Regions from separate parts of the Labrys sp. KB_33_2 genome, predicted to be linked through region 3. Evidence: riboswitches for the same ligand, from Rfam matches in the RefSeq annotation. Region 3 holds a riboswitch; each other region holds the start of a gene.
What was found. A riboswitch is a leader RNA that binds a small molecule or an ion and turns the genes downstream of it on or off. The one in region 3 is predicted to bind cobalamin.
Positions count from the first base shown of each region.

Region 1 (5,313 bases), on a different contig from region 3:
TCATAGCCGATCACGCCGACGATGTCGGGCACCTGCGAACCGCCGAGGCCGCGAATGTTGGCATTGCCGGTATTGCCGAAGGTTGTGGTGTTGGCACGATGATCGCGGCCATCTTCGATCGACAGGGTGGCGTAGGCCTTGTCGAATTGAGCCGTATAGCTGATCAGGTTACGCCGGCCCTGCTCGCCGAAATAAGGGGCGAAAAACTCGGCCTGATAATTGGGATCGTAGAAGGCGTAAGGCGACCAGGCGTAACCGGCCGTCAATCCGCCAAACTGCAGATAGGCCTGACGCACCTGGAAGGTGTCGTGCGTGGCCGCACCCGCATTCGATTCAGCCTGGAGTTCGAAGAAGGAGCGCAGCATGCCCCAGTCGGTCTGGGTACGGGCATCGAAGCGGATGCGGGCATTGGTTCGAAACTGCGTCTGGCTGATGTTGCGCTTGCCCGTCGCATTGCTGGGCGCCTGCGCATACCAATAGTCGGCCCGGATCTGGCCACTGATCTTGAGGCAGGTATCGGTGCCCGGAATGTAGAAGAAGCCCGGACCGAATGCCGTACAGACCTTCACATATTCAACGGCTTCGCCCTTGCTCATGGGCAAGTCCGCAGCAGAAGCTGCGACGATGCTGAGAAATCCAGCGCCAGCGCCGAGTAAAATTGCACGAATAGACATGGAAATACCCCGATCTTATAAGATAGCCCTCAATCAGGGCCGCTCTCTTCGAAAAGCTGGCAAACCAATATTCAGCCAATCGAAGAGGCGCGGTCGTTGTGCACCGCGATATCGAAGCTTTCCTCCCAGGCGAGACATTACACAATGTTAAGGTAAGTCATCGTTCTGACACAAAAGGGCTTTGTCCATGACAGTTGCGATTTTGCAACAACACGCAGAACGTGCATGAAAAAGGCCCCTCCCTTTTCAGGAAGAGGCCTCGCCGAAAAGCAGGGTGAGCGAACTCAACCCAGATTGAGTTCCTTGAAGAAATCATTGCCCTTGTCGTCGATGACGATAAAGGCCGGGAAGTCCTCGACCTCGATGCGCCAGACCGCTTCCATGCCGAGCTCGGGATATTCGAGCACCTCGACCTTCTTGATGCAGTCCTGGGCGAGGCGCGCGGCGGGGCCACCGATCGAACCGAGATAGAAGCCGCCATGCTTGGCGCAGGCCTCGCGGACCTGGGCGGAACGGTTGCCCTTGGCCAGCATCACCATCGAGCCGCCGGCCGCTTGGAACTGGTCGACATAGGCGTCCATCCGGCCCGCCGTGGTGGGGCCGAAGGAGCCCGAGGCATAGCCGGCGGGTGTCTTGGCCGGGCCGGCATAGTAGACAGGATGGTTCTTGAGATAATCGGGCATCCCCCCACCCGCTTCCAGGCGCTCGCGCAGCTTGGCATGGGCAAGGTCGCGGGCCACGATGATGGTGCCGGTCAGCGACACGCGCGTCTTTACCGGATGGCGCGACAGGGTTTCCAGGATGTCAGACATCGGCTGGTTGAGGTCGATCTTCACCACCGCCCCGCCAAGCTTGCTCTCATCGATCTCCGGCAGGAAGCGCGCCGGATTGTGCTCGAGCTCCTCGAGGAAGACACCCTCGCGGGTGATCTTGCCCATGGCCTGGCGATCGGCCGAGCAGGAAACGCCAAGGCCGATCGGCAGGCTGGCGCCATGGCGCGGCAGGCGGATGACACGGACGTCGTGGCAGAAATACTTGCCGCCGAACTGGGCGCCGACCCCGAGCGACTGGGTGAGCTTGTGCACTTCTTTCTCGAGCTCGAGGTCGCGGAAGGCATGGCCGAGTTCGGAGCCCTCGGTGGGCAGGCTGTCGAGATAGCGCGCCGAAGCGAGTTTCACGGCCTTCAACGTGATTTCGGCAGAGGTACCGCCGATCACCACCGCCAGATGATAAGGCGGGCAGGCTGCCGTACCGAGCGTGAGGATCTTCTCCTTCAGGAAAGCGATCAGGCGGTCCTTGGACAGGATGGAGGGTGTGGCCTGATAAAGGAAGGTCTTGTTGGCCGAGCCGCCGCCCTTGGCAACGAAGAGGAACTTGTAGGCCTCCTCCCCTTCCGCGGAAATGTCGATCTGGGCCGGCAGATTGGTCTTGGTGTTCTTCTCCTCGAACATTGACAGCGGTGCGAGCTGCGAATAGCGCAGATTCTTCTTCTCATAGGCATCGCGGATGCCCTGGGCGATGGCGCCCTCGTCCTCACCTTCCGTCCAGACTTTGCGGCCCTTCTTGGCCATCACGATGGCCGTGCCGGTGTCCTGGCACATCGGCAGCACGCCACCGGCGGCGATGTTGGCGTTCTTGAGGAGGTCATAGGCGACGAAGCGGTCATTGTCCGTCGCCTCGGGATCTTCCAGAATGTTGCGCAATTGCTGGAGATGGCCGGGGCGCAAGAGATGATTGATGTCCATGAAGGCCTGCTCGGCCAGAAGCCGCAACGCCTCGCCATCCACCTGCAGAATCTCGCTGCCTCCGAGCTTTTCGACCCGCACGCCCTCGCTGGTCAGCTTGCGGTAGGGCGTCTCGTCCGCTCCCAGGGGGAACAGGGGAACGTGGGGATAGCGGGAATTGGCAGCGGAATCGGCAGGCATGGAGAGGATCTCCGAACAGAGCGTTTTGCGATTTGACGGCTTCGGCAAGAATCGCAAAGACGCGTCAAAACAAGGAGCTAGAGCAAACAAGCGTTTCCGTCTAAACGCGCTTTGCTCCAGGGCTGGCAGAGGTGGCGCAGGGGTGCCACCGGTTTGGCCCTGATTTAGTCGTTTTTCTCACCGCTGCCTATGATCAATTGGAATCGTTCCATGCTGAAGCCCCCTCGGCCTTTCGTGCACGGCCAGACGAGGCACTCAGGCAGGCGCCGCCATCGACACCGGGCTTGTGGTTGCGATTGAAGCCGAGCAAAGGCCGCCGCGAGGTCGCGATCCAAGGGCAACCTATGATCGCATGGCATGCCTATATAAACATGTCTTTATGTCGACCTTGACTTTCACGACGTCTTGTCGTTTGCTTGCCCAGTCGAGGTTCTTCCATTCTCGCAATGGAAGCTAAGAGGGAAGCCGGTGCGATGCCGGCGCTGCCCCCGCAACTGTAGACGGCGAGAACTTGCCTCATCATGCCACTGCCTGCCCTGCGCAGGTGGGAAGGCAGGCAAGCTCGGTGAGCCGTGAGCCAGGAGACCTGCCCCGACGAATGTAAACGTCCTCGGGCGGGGTGTCCCGGTGGTTGCTTGACCAAGTCAATGTCCTTGGCCGCGTCAGGCGCTCCCGTACGGCCTTTGCCCCCAGTTCTTCATGGGGTCTGCCGATGTTCAAGCTTCAAACTGCCATCATGCGTGAAGGTGCAGTCGATCCGACTGCTCGACGACGAATGCGTTGCGGCGTGCCCTAACGGTACGCCGCTCCCTCCTCGATCCGATCCATTCACCACGAACCGGGACCTATCGGTCACCGGCCGGAGACGCGCATGTCCATTCCCATTTCGACGCTCGGCACGCCACGCATCGGCCCACGTCGCGAACTCAAGACGGCCCTCGAAGCCCACTGGGCCGGAAGGCAGAACGAGACCGCCTTGCTCGCAACGGCAGCCCAGTTGCGCGCGAGCAACTGGGCTCGACAGAGCCTGCTCGGCGTTACCCATATCCCGTCCAATGACTTTTCGCTCTACGATCAGGTTCTCGATATGAGCGCCGTGGTCGGTGCCATCCCCTCTCAATATGGCTGGGAGGGTGGCTCCGTCCCGCTTTCGACCTATTTCGCCATGGCGCGCGGCAGGCGGGGCCATGACGATCGTGGCCATGAGGGCTGCTGCCATGGCGGCGGCGGTGTCCCCGCTCTCGAGATGACCAAATGGTTCGACACCAACTATCACTACATGGTTCCCGAATTTCGCCGCGGCCAGGCCTTCGAACTCGCTTCGGCCAAGCCCATTGACGAATTCAGGGAGGCCGTAGCGCTCGGCTTCCACACGCACCCCGTGCTCATCGGCCCGGTGACCTATCTGCTGCTCGGCAAGAGCAAGGACGAGGGCCTGGATCCGCTCACCCTGCTGCCAGGCCTCTTGCCCGTCTATGCCGAGATCCTGCACAGGTTGGCCGCGGCCGGCGCGGACTGGGTGCAGTTCGACGAACCCTGTCTCGTGCTCGATCTCGACGAGAACGCGCGGGCCGCCCTGCGCCATGCCTATGGCGTCCTTTCCAGCACGGTCTCCGATCTGAAGATCATGATCGCGACCTATTTCGGCGGCCTCGGCTACAATCTCGACCTGGCACTCGACCTGCCCAGCGCCGGCCTGCATCTCGACCTGGTGCGGGCGCCAAGCCAGCTCGGGCAGGCGGTCGCACGAGCCAGCGCCGACAAGGTGCTATCGCTGGGCGTGATCGACGGGCGCAATGTCTGGCGGAGCGACCTGACTGCCCTTCTTGATCGGATCGAGCCGGCGGTTGCAGCCCTCGGCCCCCACCGCGTCGTCCTCGCTCCGAGCTGTTCCCTGTTCCACGTTCCCTACGATGTCGAGGCCGAGAGCGCGTTCGATCCTGAACTCCGGAGCTGGCTGGCCTTTGCGATACAGAAAATCGGGGAACTGAAGACCCTGTCGGCAGCCCTGGTCGACGGGCGGCGGGCCGTCGCTGATGAACTCGCCCAATCGGACGCAGCAGCTGCGGCCCGCCGTGTATCCGCTCGTATACATGATGCCGGCGTCGCCGCCCGCATGGACGGGCTCACGCCGGCCATGAGCGAGCGCCGGCATCCCTACACGCTGCGCCGCCGGGCCCAGGAATGGCTCGGCCTGCCGCAATTTCCCACCACGACCATCGGTTCCTTCCCCCAGACCGACGCCGTGCGCAAAGCACGCGCTGACCACGCAAAGGGCTGGATCGACGACGCCGACTATCAGCGTTTTCTGCGACAGGAAACCACCCAGGCGATCACTTGGCAGGAAGAGATCGGCCTCGACGTTCTCGTGCATGGCGAATTCGAGCGCAACGACATGGTGCAGTATTTCGGCGAGCAACTGGCCGGCTATGCCTTTACCCAGCATGGCTGGGTCCAGAGCTACGGCTCGCGCTGCGTGCGCCCGCCGATCATCTATGGCGATGTCTCGCGTCCCCGGGCCATGACGGTGGAATGGGCACGCTTCGCACAATCCCTGACCAAGCGTCCTGTCAAGGGCATGCTGACCGGACCGGTCACCATGCTGCAATGGTCCTTCGTGCGGGACGACCTCGAGCGCGAGCAGGTCTGCCGGCAGATCGCCCTCGCCTTGCGCGACGAGGTCGGCGATCTGGAACGGGCCGGCATCCGCATCA
Region 1 is NZ_JBFREW010000016.1:71,864-77,176, reverse strand. It holds gene AB4037_RS25960 (porin) at 1-596, opposite strand, end outside; gene AB4037_RS25955 (fumarate hydratase) at 959-2,599, opposite strand; cobalamin riboswitch at 3,010-3,207, shown strand; gene metE (5-methyltetrahydropteroyltriglutamate--homocysteine S-methyltransferase) at 3,471-5,313, shown strand, end outside.
Region 1: it holds a riboswitch for cobalamin, as region 3 does, so the genes downstream of both, metE (5-methyltetrahydropteroyltriglutamate--homocysteine S-methyltransferase) here and AB4037_RS21930 (CbtB domain-containing protein) in region 3, are expected to answer to the same signal.

Region 2 (5,313 bases), on a different contig from region 3:
GGCGCGGATACCCTGCTCGTTCAGCCATTGCGCCGTTTCCTCGACCTTGGCGCGCGATAGGCAGTAGACGATACCGCTATTGCCCTTGTGCGCAGCCAGGAAGGCCAGCAATTGCCGGCGGGCGTTGTCACGCTCGACGATGGCGTAGCTGATGTTGGGCCGGTCGAAGCTGGTGGCGAAGACCTCGGCCTCGTTGAGACCGAGCCGCTCGATGATGTCGGCGCGAGTGACCGGGTCGGCCGTGGCAGTGAGGGCGATGCGGGGCACGCCGGGGAAGGAAGCGGCGAGGCCGCCGAGTTCGCGATATTCGGGCCGGAAGTCGTGGCCCCATTGGCTGACGCAATGGGCCTCGTCGATGGCGAAGAGCGCGATGTCGGCATCGGCGATCAGCGACTGGAAACCCTGTGTCGCCACACGCTCGGGGGCGACGTAGAGCAGGTCGAGCTTGCCGTCCATCAGGGAGCGGCGGACCTTGTAGGCTTCCTCGCGCGACAGCGAGGAATTGAGCGCCGCCGCGCGCACGCCAGCCTGCTTGAGCGCCTCGACCTGGTCGCGCATCAGTGCGATCAGCGGCGAGACCACGATGCCGACGCCGTGCCGGCACAAAGCCGGGATCTGGTAGCACAGCGACTTGCCGGCTCCGGTCGGGAACAGCACCACGGCATCGCCGCCTTCGGTGACATGGCGCACCACCGCCTCCTGCTGGCCGCGAAAGGCGCTGTAGCCGAATATGGCGTTGAGGACGGAGAGAGGATCTTGAGGAGAAGAGCGGGTCATGCCTGCAGGATGCACCTTTGGAGCCTGATTCCATTCCAGGGACATCATGGACACTTACCCGACAGGGGCCATGATTCGAAAATCTCCCACGTCGATTTCCCACGCTGACAGGCAATTGCGGTGGAACGGTCGCGGTCGCGAATGCCGGCAATGTGCCCCTCGGCCAGAATGCGGGTTACACCCGCAACACCGTTGACGGTCTACCGAGATGTTGACGGTCTACCGAGATAAAGATAGTTATGTTATAACGTTTCATGTAAATGAAGCCCATTCTGGCGCCCGTGGTATCGACATGCTCCCAGGCGCCTGCAACGGATCAAGGAATTCCGACATCATGCAGCCCGCCCCGCAGACACCCGTCACCGTCCTCACTGGCTATCTCGGAGCAGGCAAGACCACGCTTCTCAACCGCATCCTGACCGAGAGCCACGGCAGGAAATATGCTGTCATCGTCAACGAGTTCGGCGAAGTCGGCATCGACAATGATCTCGTCGTCGATACCGACGAGGAGATCTTCGAGATGAACAATGGTTGCATTTGCTGCACGGTGCGCGGCGATCTCATCCGCATCATCGAGGGCCTGATGCGCCGACGTGACCGCTTTGATGCCATCCTGATCGAGACGACCGGGCTGGCCGATCCCGCGCCGGTCGCCCAGACTTTCTTCGTCGACGACGATGTGCGCGCCAAGACCAGGCTCGATTCGATCGTCACAGTGGTCGACGCCAAGCACCTGCTCGGCGAAATCGAGACAGCGCATGAGGCCCAGGAGCAGCTCGCCTTTGCCGATACGATCCTCCTCAACAAGACCGATCTGGTCACGGCCGGGGAACTCGAACGGGTGGTGAAGCGGATCCGTCGCATCAATCCCACCGCTACCCTCCACGAGACACGCCGCTGCGATATCGCGCTCGACAAGGTGCTGGATCGCGGTGCCTTCGACCTCGACCGCATCCTGGAAGCCGAACCCGATTTTCTTGCAGGATTCCATGACCATGAGCATGACGACCATGTCGGCAGCTTCGCCCTCGTCGCCCGGGAATCGCTCGACCCTGGCAAGTTCATGCCCTGGCTGAACACGATCGTGCAGCAATTCGGCACCGACATGCTGCGGCTGAAAGGCATCATCGCCTTCGACGGCGATCCCCAGCGCTTCGTGGTGCAGGGTGTGCATATGCTGATCGAGGGCGATCATCAGCGCCCCTGGAAGCCAGAAGAGGAGCGCAGGAGCCGTCTGGTGTTCATCGGGCGTAATCTGCCGAAAGACGTGATCGAACAGGGGTTCCTGGCCTGTCGGGCCTAAAGCGTTTTGCTCCAGGTGAGGGAAGGCGCGCACTGGGGCGGGAAAACAGGGCTCGCCATCGTCCGCCACCCGCTTTGCATATTCGCTTGACCGCGATCGGGACACCCCGGTAACTGTGGCACTGACGGTTCCCGTCGGGTGCGAGCCCGATGGGAGTAATAGGGAACACGGTCCGGCTTTCTCGAAGCCCATGCCGTGGCTGCCCCCGCAACTGTAGGCGGATTGCCGAGCATCCTCGTGGCGCCAAAAGCGCCATGCCACTGTGGGTGACCCCATGGGAAGGCAGAGGCAAGGCCGATATCCGCGAGCCAGGAAACCTGCCGTCATCTCGATCAATCCCATGTCACGGGCGGGGATGCCCGGAACAGGAGACAATGTGACGTTTCTTCCCGCCATCTCGGGCCGTCGCCCACCTGTTCCCTCCACTTCGCGCCATCAGACCCTCTGCCATAGCCTGGCCTGAGGGCGTTTCCCGTTTTCGGCCCTGCGCCGAACAGCGCCATCTTCCTATCGCGAACCGAGAGAACGTCATGACTTTTCCCAAGGCAAAGGCCTGCTGGTCCAGCTTCGCCGTCATGCTTGCGGCCGGCTTCAGCCTGACGCTGAGCATCGATCCAGCCGCCGCCCAGGCGACCAAATATCCGCTCAAGATCGCCAATTGCGGACGCACCGTCACCTTCGAGCATGCCCCGCAGCGCACTGTCTCCGTCGGCCAGAGCGGTACGGAGGTTCTCTACCTCCTCGGTCTTGCCGACAAGGTGGTGGGGACGGCCGTCTGGTTCGGCCCGGTTCTGCCGGGCTATGAAGAGGCCAACGTCAAGATTCCGCGCCTGGCCGACAATGATCCGAGCTTCGAAAGCGTGATCGCCAAGAAACCCGACCTCGTGACCGCCCAGTTCCAGTGGCATGTCGGCCCCAGTGGCATCGTCGGCAAGCCCGAGCAGTTCGAGGAACTGGGTGTCCAGACCTATGTTTCGCCCGCTGATTGCGTCGGCAAGGACAATTCCAGCGGTGGCGACGGCACCCGCGGCACCCTTTTCACCATGGATCTGGTCTATCAGGAGATCAGGGAACTCGCCGAGATCTTCGACGTGCAGGAGCGCGGTTCGAAGGTCATCGCGGACCTGAAGGCACGCGAGGAAGCCGCCCGCCGCAAGATCGCCACCGGCGATGGCAAGGTCTCGGCTGCCTTCTGGTTTTCGAGCGCCAAGGTCGATGTCGATCCCTATATGGCCGGCAAGAACAGCGTCCCAGGCTACATCATGTCCGTCCTGGCTCTCCGGAACATCGTGGAAAGCGAGGAGGAATGGCCGAGCGTCGGTTGGGAGACCGTCGCCAAGGCAGATCCCACCATCATCGTCGCCGGGAGGATGGACCGTCGCCGCTATCCCGCCGACGACATCGCCGTGAAGCTCAATTTCCTCAAGACCGATCCGGTGGCGAGCCTGATGCCGGCCGTCAAGGAGGGCCATGTCGTGGAAATGGACGTCCAGGCCATGCAGCCGAGCGTGCGCGTCGTCGACGGCATCGAGATGCTCGCCGATGCCATCCAGCGTTTCGGCCTGAAGCGTTGAGATGAACCGCGCTGTCACGCGATTGCTGGCAATCGGCATGCTGGCGCTGGCCGTGCTGGTGTTGGCGCTCTGGCTGGGCGCCGCCATCGGCGAGACGGCCATCCCGATGGAGGTGGTGGCCAAGACGGCGGCCAACCGCCTGTGGGGCGCCGGCTACATTCTCGATCGCATCGATGAAGGCATCGTGTGGAACTACAGGCTGAGCCGCGCCGTCGTCGCGGCCTGCTGCGGCGCGGCCCTGGCGCTGTCGGGCGTCGTGCTGCAGTCGCTGCTGCGCAATGTCCTGGCCGATCCCTATGTGCTCGGCATCTCGGCCGGGGCATCGACGGGGGCGGTCGGGGTCGCCATTCTCGGCCTCGGCGCGGGATTTTTGAGCCTGCCGGCCGGCGCCTTTCTCGGTGCGCTGGTGGCCTTCGGTTTCGTCGCCTTGCTGGCGATGCGATCGGGGCGCGGAACCGGCGCGGTGATCCTCGCCGGCGTGGCTGGGTCTCAGCTTTTCAATGCCCTGACCTCCTTCATCGTCACCAAGGCGGCCAATGCCGAACAGGCGCGGGGCATCATGTTCTGGCTGCTGGGCAATCTTTCGGGCGTGCGCTGGCCGGATGTCTGGCTGGCCCTGCCGATCACGGCCGTGGGGCTGCTGGTCTGCCTCTGGCACGCTCGCGCGCTTGATGCCTTCACCTTCGGCACGGAATCGGCGGCATCCCTCGGCATTTCCGTCCGGCGCGCTTATGTCGTGCTCGTCGGCGTCGCGGCGATGATGACGGCGGTGATGGTCAGCATCGTCGGATCGATCGGCTTCGTCGGTCTGGTGATTCCGCACGCCGCGCGGATGGTGGTGGGCGTGCGCCATGGGCGATTGCTGCCGGCCAGCGCCCTGATCGGCGCCGTCTTCATGATCGTCGCGGACATTCTGTCCCGGATCATCATCCCCGGCCAGGTCCTGCCGATCGGGGTGATCACGGCCCTTGTCGGCGCGCCGGCCTTCGCTCTCATCCTCAGCCAGAGAAAGGCGACGGCATGAGCCTGTCGGCACGCAATCTGTCCTGGTCGGCGGGCGGGGCCTCGATCCTGCAGGGTGTATCGCTGGAGGTTCGTCCGGGCGAGTTGCTCGGCATCATCGGCCCGAACGGCTCGGGCAAGACCAGCCTGATGTCCCTGCTGGCCGGTATCCGCCGCCCGCAGGGCGGCGAGGTGTTGCTGTCGGACCAGCCACTCCACGCCTTGGCTCGCCGCGAAATCGCGCGCCGGATCGCTCTGGTCGAGCAACAGGCCGAGACGGCCGATCGCATTACCGCCCGCCAGGCCGTGGAGCTCGGGCGGACGCCGCATCTGGGTGCCTTCATGCCCTGGTCTGGCAAGGACGATGCCATCGTCGACCTCGCACTGGAGGAGGTTGCCATGACCAGCCTTGCCGCTCGCCTGTGGCATACGCTCTCGGGCGGCGAGCGCCAGCGCCTCCACATCGCCCGCGCCTTGGCGCAACAGCCCGAAATCCTGCTTCTCGACGAGCCCACCAATCATCTCGATATCGGCCACCAGATCGGCCTGCTGCATCTGGTTCATCGCCAGAACCTCACTGTCGTGGCGGCCCTGCATGATCTCAATCATGCGGCGATGTTCTGCGATCGGGTCGCGCTGATGCAGGCGGGGCGGATC
Region 2 is NZ_JBFREW010000007.1:154,482-159,794, reverse strand. It holds gene recQ (DNA helicase RecQ) at 1-822, opposite strand, end outside; gene AB4037_RS14690 (CobW family GTP-binding protein) at 1,112-2,080, shown strand; cobalamin riboswitch at 2,189-2,419, shown strand; gene AB4037_RS14685 (ABC transporter substrate-binding protein) at 2,611-3,654, shown strand; gene AB4037_RS14680 (FecCD family ABC transporter permease) at 3,656-4,678, shown strand; gene AB4037_RS14675 (ABC transporter ATP-binding protein) at 4,675-5,313, shown strand, end outside.
Region 2: it holds a riboswitch for cobalamin, as region 3 does, so the genes downstream of both, AB4037_RS14685 (ABC transporter substrate-binding protein) here and AB4037_RS21930 (CbtB domain-containing protein) in region 3, are expected to answer to the same signal.

Region 3 (5,313 bases):
CGAAGCCGTGCTCGCCCTCGAAGAAGCCGAAGCCGTCATGGATCTCCGGGCCAGGTTGCGGCCCTTCGCCGCGCTTCTTGGCCCAGGGATTGACGCCCATCGTCCAGGTCGGGCGATGGCCTGTGGCGGCATCGCGCTGATAGGCGCTCACCGAGTCGTCCGGCAGGCCTGCGAAATAATTGTAGGTCTTGTTGTATTCGCGAACGTGCCCCAGGCAGAAATGCCAGAACTGGCCTTCGCGGTTGCGCCCCTTGGGCGCGCGAAATTCACCGGCGTTTCGGCAGCCGGCATGTTCGCATAGCTGTACGCTCGCCGGCTGGACCTCTTCGGCCCTTGGGCGCACCCGGATGCGATCAAACAAGGGCGAGTCCAGATCCATAATGACACACTATGCGAGGGTGAACACAAATGGGCAAGCATGAGCTTGGACGCAAGAGCGTTTTGTAATTTGAGTGAAGCATGTCAAATCGCAAGGACGCTCCAGCCGATCCAAAGGACTGGCTTGGAACCAAACAGTGAGAGCAAACAAGCGTTCATACCTGAACGCGCTTTGCTCTGGGGTTAATTGAGGCGGAATGCCGCTGCAGATTTTGAAATATGGGGTCTGCTGACCCGAAAAAGAAAGAGGCCGCCGAATGGCGGCCCAAGTCTTAGGGAGGAAACGCCCAAGGAGGGCAGTGGGGGAGCGCAAACGCGCATCCACCACGTCCGTAGAGTGATCCTGATGCGTTCATTTCGCAAGTGCGAAATGAAAGAAATTTTGAAAACCGGCCCAAAACCGGGCCGGTGTTGTAAAAATGCGACGTTTGACGTGGTCGGTTGGCCTTTTTCAGCGGCTGGCGGAGGTTTGCAGCAGCTTCTGTGCTGCAACGCCGAAAGCGATCCCGAGCGTTGCCCATAGCACGGCATGGATGCCGAGCGAGGCAACGCGGAACTTCCATAGCACCGTGGCCGAGAAATCCGCCGGGATGTCGTTGACGGCCGGCAGAATCTGCATGGCGACCACCATCACCACCAGATAGGCGGCAGCCCCCACCAAGTTGGCGTTCCAGCGGCCGAGGCTGGCGGCGAGCCGGTTCGCCGTGCCCAGGGCGGCCGCCATCGTCAGCAGGGAGAGCAGGATCATGCCGAAATAAAAGGCGGTCCGCAGGCCGATCGTGTCGGGATTGCCAACGGCCGGCGGCGTCGCCGGATATTTGATCTGCGGTACCAGCATGATGGCGGCAAAACCGACGAGCGCGATCACCCCTGCTGTCGCGCGCGGGCTGAGCGTGCCGATCCGTCCCTGCGCGAAGGCGAAGACCAAAGCGAAGATGCCGCCGAGGGCTGCGCCATAGACGACCATGCCGGTCATGAGGCCGTAGCTGGACTGCACCGGCCGGCTGACCGGGTCTTCCTCATGTTCATGTGCTGCGGCCGGCTGGGAGGTTGCCGGCGTTGCGGATGGCGCCGGTGCGGCGGCGACCGCGTGGCTTTCCTCATAGGCGATAGCGGCATCGACCTGTGGTTCACCGAAGACCCAGGCGAAGCCAGACGCCAACAGTCCGGCCAGGATGCCGATCAGCATCCCCCGGATCAAAAGCGATCTAACCATGTCGTTTGCCTATGCGCCCTAGTGGCAGGGGAAGCCGAGCAGATGGCGAGCGTCGTGCACGAATTCGTGGATGTAGACGCCGGGAATCAGCGAGGTCGCGCCTTGTTCGGCGCCGACGAAATAAATGGCGAGTACGGCCAGGAGCACGGTGAAGAGCGCCCAGGGCAAGATCTCGCGGACCGGGATGGCGATCGGCTGCTGGGCGACGGGTGCCAGAGTTGCGGTGGTCATGAAAAGCTCCTTGGGATTACGCGTCCCGCTACGAGTCATGCTGCCTTGGAAGAGGTCTGACTTCCGGACGGCGCCCAAGCGCCGCCGTTCACAGTGGCGCGACCGTGCCGGATTCACACCGGCTTCCCACCCTTGGCAAAGCCCTTCCATAAGAGCCCAAGTCACGAACATGTCAATATTCCGGAAGCGACTTAGAGCATAAGTTGCGCGACTTTTTGGACGATACCATGCGTTGAAACAAAAACTTAGGGAGCATGATCCGATTGGTTCGGTCGAATCATGCACTCTAAGTCTTGGGAACTGCCGTCATGACACCACGCCTGATCCTGCTATGCCATGGGGCTACGCCTGCGGTGCGCGCAGCGGGTTTTCCCCTCGATGAGGCGCTCGATGCAAGAGGGCTGGCTGCGGCGCGGAAGCTGGAAGGGCATTTCGGCAGGCCGGCCCGCATCCTGAGCAGCCCGGCGCTCAGGGCTCGCCAGACCGCGCAGGCCCTCGGCCATGATCCTGAGGTCGATGAAGCCCTGCGCGAATGCGATCATGGCCGCTGGGCAGGGCTTGCCCTGGACGCGGTAGCGGCCGCCGAACCCGAGGCGCTCCGGGCATGGCTGACCGATCCGGATGCCTGCCCGCATGGCGGAGAGAGTGTTGCAACCCTGATTGCGCGGGTCGGCGCCTGGCTCGATGGCAGGCGGTTCGAGGGGTATACGCTCGCCGTTACCCACGCTTCGGTGCTGCGCGCCGCGGTCGTTCACGCCCTCGGGGCCGAGGCTCGTTCCTTCTGGCGTATCGATGCCGCCCCGTTGGCGACAGCCGATCTCAGGCCATCCGGCCGGGGCTGGTCGCTGCGGTTGAAGGCATAGAGGCGTTGAGCAGGGCCCTCCAACGGAGTTCCTCTCTTTTTTCGTCATTGGCATGTCGCCGGGCCTTTTGTAGACACGCGTCTGACGGATTGGTCGTCCAAACAGGATTGATGTCATGCGCGTTGCAATGATCGGTACGGGTTATGTCGGCCTGGTGACGGGGGCCTGCCTCGCCGATTTCGGCCATGTCGTCACCTGCGTCGACAAGGATCCAGCCAAGATCGAGGGCCTGCTGGCCGGCCGCATGCCGATCTACGAGCCGGGCCTCGAGGATCTGGTGGCCCGCAATGTGCGTGAGAAGCGCCTGTCCTTCACCACCGAGCTTGCGCCCGCCGTCCGCGATGCCGCCGTGGTGTTCCTGGCTGTCGGCACACCCTCGCGCCGCGGCGACGGGCATGCGGATCTATCCTATGTCTATGGCGCGGTGCGGGAGATCGCGGCGGCGGTCGAAGGCTTCACCGTGGTGGTTACCAAGTCGACCGTACCGGTCGGCACCGGCGACGAAGTCGAGAGGCTGATACGCGAAGTCCGTCAGGATGCCGATGTCAGCGTGGTGTCGAACCCTGAATTCCTGCGCGAGGGCGCGGCGATCGAGGATTTCAAGCGTCCGGACCGCATCGTAGTCGGCACGGAGGAAGAGCGGGCCAAGGAGGCGATGGCCGAGGTCTATCGCCCGCTCCATCTCAATCAGGGGCCGTTGCTGTTCACGGACCGACGCACCTCCGAACTGATCAAATATGCCGCCAACGCCTTCCTGGCGACCAAGGTCACCTTCATCAACGAAATCGCCGATCTGTGCGAGAAGGCCGGCGCCAATGTGCAGGAAGTGGCGCGCGGCATCGGCCTCGACAACCGCATCGGCTCCAAATTCCTGCATGCGGGTCCGGGGTTCGGTGGCTCGTGCTTTCCCAAGGATACGCTGGCGCTGCTGCGCACCGGCCAGGAACATGGCGTGCCCTTGCGCATCGTCGAAGCGGTGGTCGGCGTCAACGATGCCCGCAAGGCGGCGATGGCACGCCGCGTCATCGCGGCCCTCGACGGCAACATCGCCGGCAAGACGGTGGCCCTGCTCGGCCTCGCCTTCAAGCCGAACACCGACGACATGCGCGACAGCCCCTCGGTCCCGATCGTGCTCGCCCTGCAGGACAAGGGCGCCCGGGTGCGCGCCTACGATCCCCAGGCGATGGAGGAGGCGCACAAGACCCTCAGCGATGTCGATTATCGCTCCAGCGCTTATGATTGCCTCGACGGGGCCGATGTTGCCGTGATCGTCACCGAATGGGACGAGTTTCGGGCGCTTGACCTCGAACGGGTCAAAAGCCTGCTCACGCGGCCGGTGATCGTCGACCTGCGCAACATCTACCGGCTCGACGACATGAAGCGGCACGGCTTTCGCTATGAGAGCATCGGGCGCGAGGGGACGACACCCTGACCTTTTTGCGGGCGAGCTTGGCTCAGGCCCGGTGCGGCTCCTAGGACAGGGTTAAACCCCGCCCGTTTCGGGAAGGGATTGATGCGCCTGGCTTGTAAATGGCCGGAATGTGGGTCCGCCGGCGTCAGGTACCGGCGCGAGAAGCGGCGGGCCTGTTGCGGATTTGCATCAAGTCCCAACTCACGGTTGCAGGGCGGCGATCTTGATTGGATCAAAGCGGTAAGAATTATCATACTATAAGGCCCACACGGCGATTCTGCCCCGATTCCGGCCGGCCGAGCGCTGAACAGGATCTCCGAACCTGCCCTGATGGGTGCAGGCTGGGAAATCCTGCAGGATTTTCAGACGCCAGCTCCAGTGCCCGCGACAAGGCCATTAGCCATGCGGGCGGTTTGGCTGAGGCGCTTGCTTGCGAGGATGTTCATGTCGAGGTTGCGTCGCAAAATAGGTCGGCTGGCCGCCGGCGTACTGGCTTTGGCGGTCCTCGAGGGGGTGGGCACCGCGCTCGCCCAGCAAATGCCGGCCATGCCGGTGACGGTGGCCAATCCGGTCAGTCGCAAGATCACAGAATCGGTCGAGTTCACCGGTCGTTTCCAGGCATGGCCGCAGGTGAACATCACCTCGCGTGTCACCGGCTATCTCGACAAGTCGAGCTTCGTGGAAGGGTCCCTCGTCAAGGAGGGCGACGTGTTGTTCTCGATCGATCCGCGCCCGTTCCAGGCCGCGGTCGACCAGGCGGCCGCCCAGGTGAAGATCACGCAGACCAGGATCGACCTGACCAAGGCCAATCTGGCGCGCGCCGAGGCGTTGAGGAAGACCGGCAACGTTACCGATGCCACCTACCAGGCCAACCTCCAGGCCTATCAGGAAGCGGCGGCCTCGATCGATTCGGCCAACGCGGCACTGGCAACGGCCAAGCTCGACCTCAACTATGCCACCATCGCCGCACCGATCTCGGGCAGGATCGCCCGTCAGCTGGTATCGCGCGGCAATCTGGTGGTAGCCAACTCGACCTCGCCCCTGGTGTCGATCGTCGCTGTCGACCCGATCTATTTCTACTTCGACTTCGACGAGGCGAGCTACCTTGCCTATCAGCGGGCCTCCAAGCACAAGATGGATGCTGGTGGCACCGAGCCCGCGCTGACGGCCGAGATCGGCCTGTCGGACGAGAAGACCTTCTCCCACAAGGGCAC
Region 3 is NZ_JBFREW010000012.1:158,776-164,088, reverse strand. It holds gene AB4037_RS21940 (J domain-containing protein) at 1-361, opposite strand, end outside; gene AB4037_RS21935 (CbtA family protein) at 830-1,594, opposite strand; gene AB4037_RS21930 (CbtB domain-containing protein) at 1,613-1,825, opposite strand; cobalamin riboswitch at 1,856-2,001, opposite strand; gene AB4037_RS21925 (histidine phosphatase family protein) at 2,134-2,688, shown strand; gene AB4037_RS21920 (UDP-glucose dehydrogenase family protein) at 2,804-4,120, shown strand; gene AB4037_RS21915 (efflux RND transporter periplasmic adaptor subunit) at 4,544-5,313, shown strand, end outside.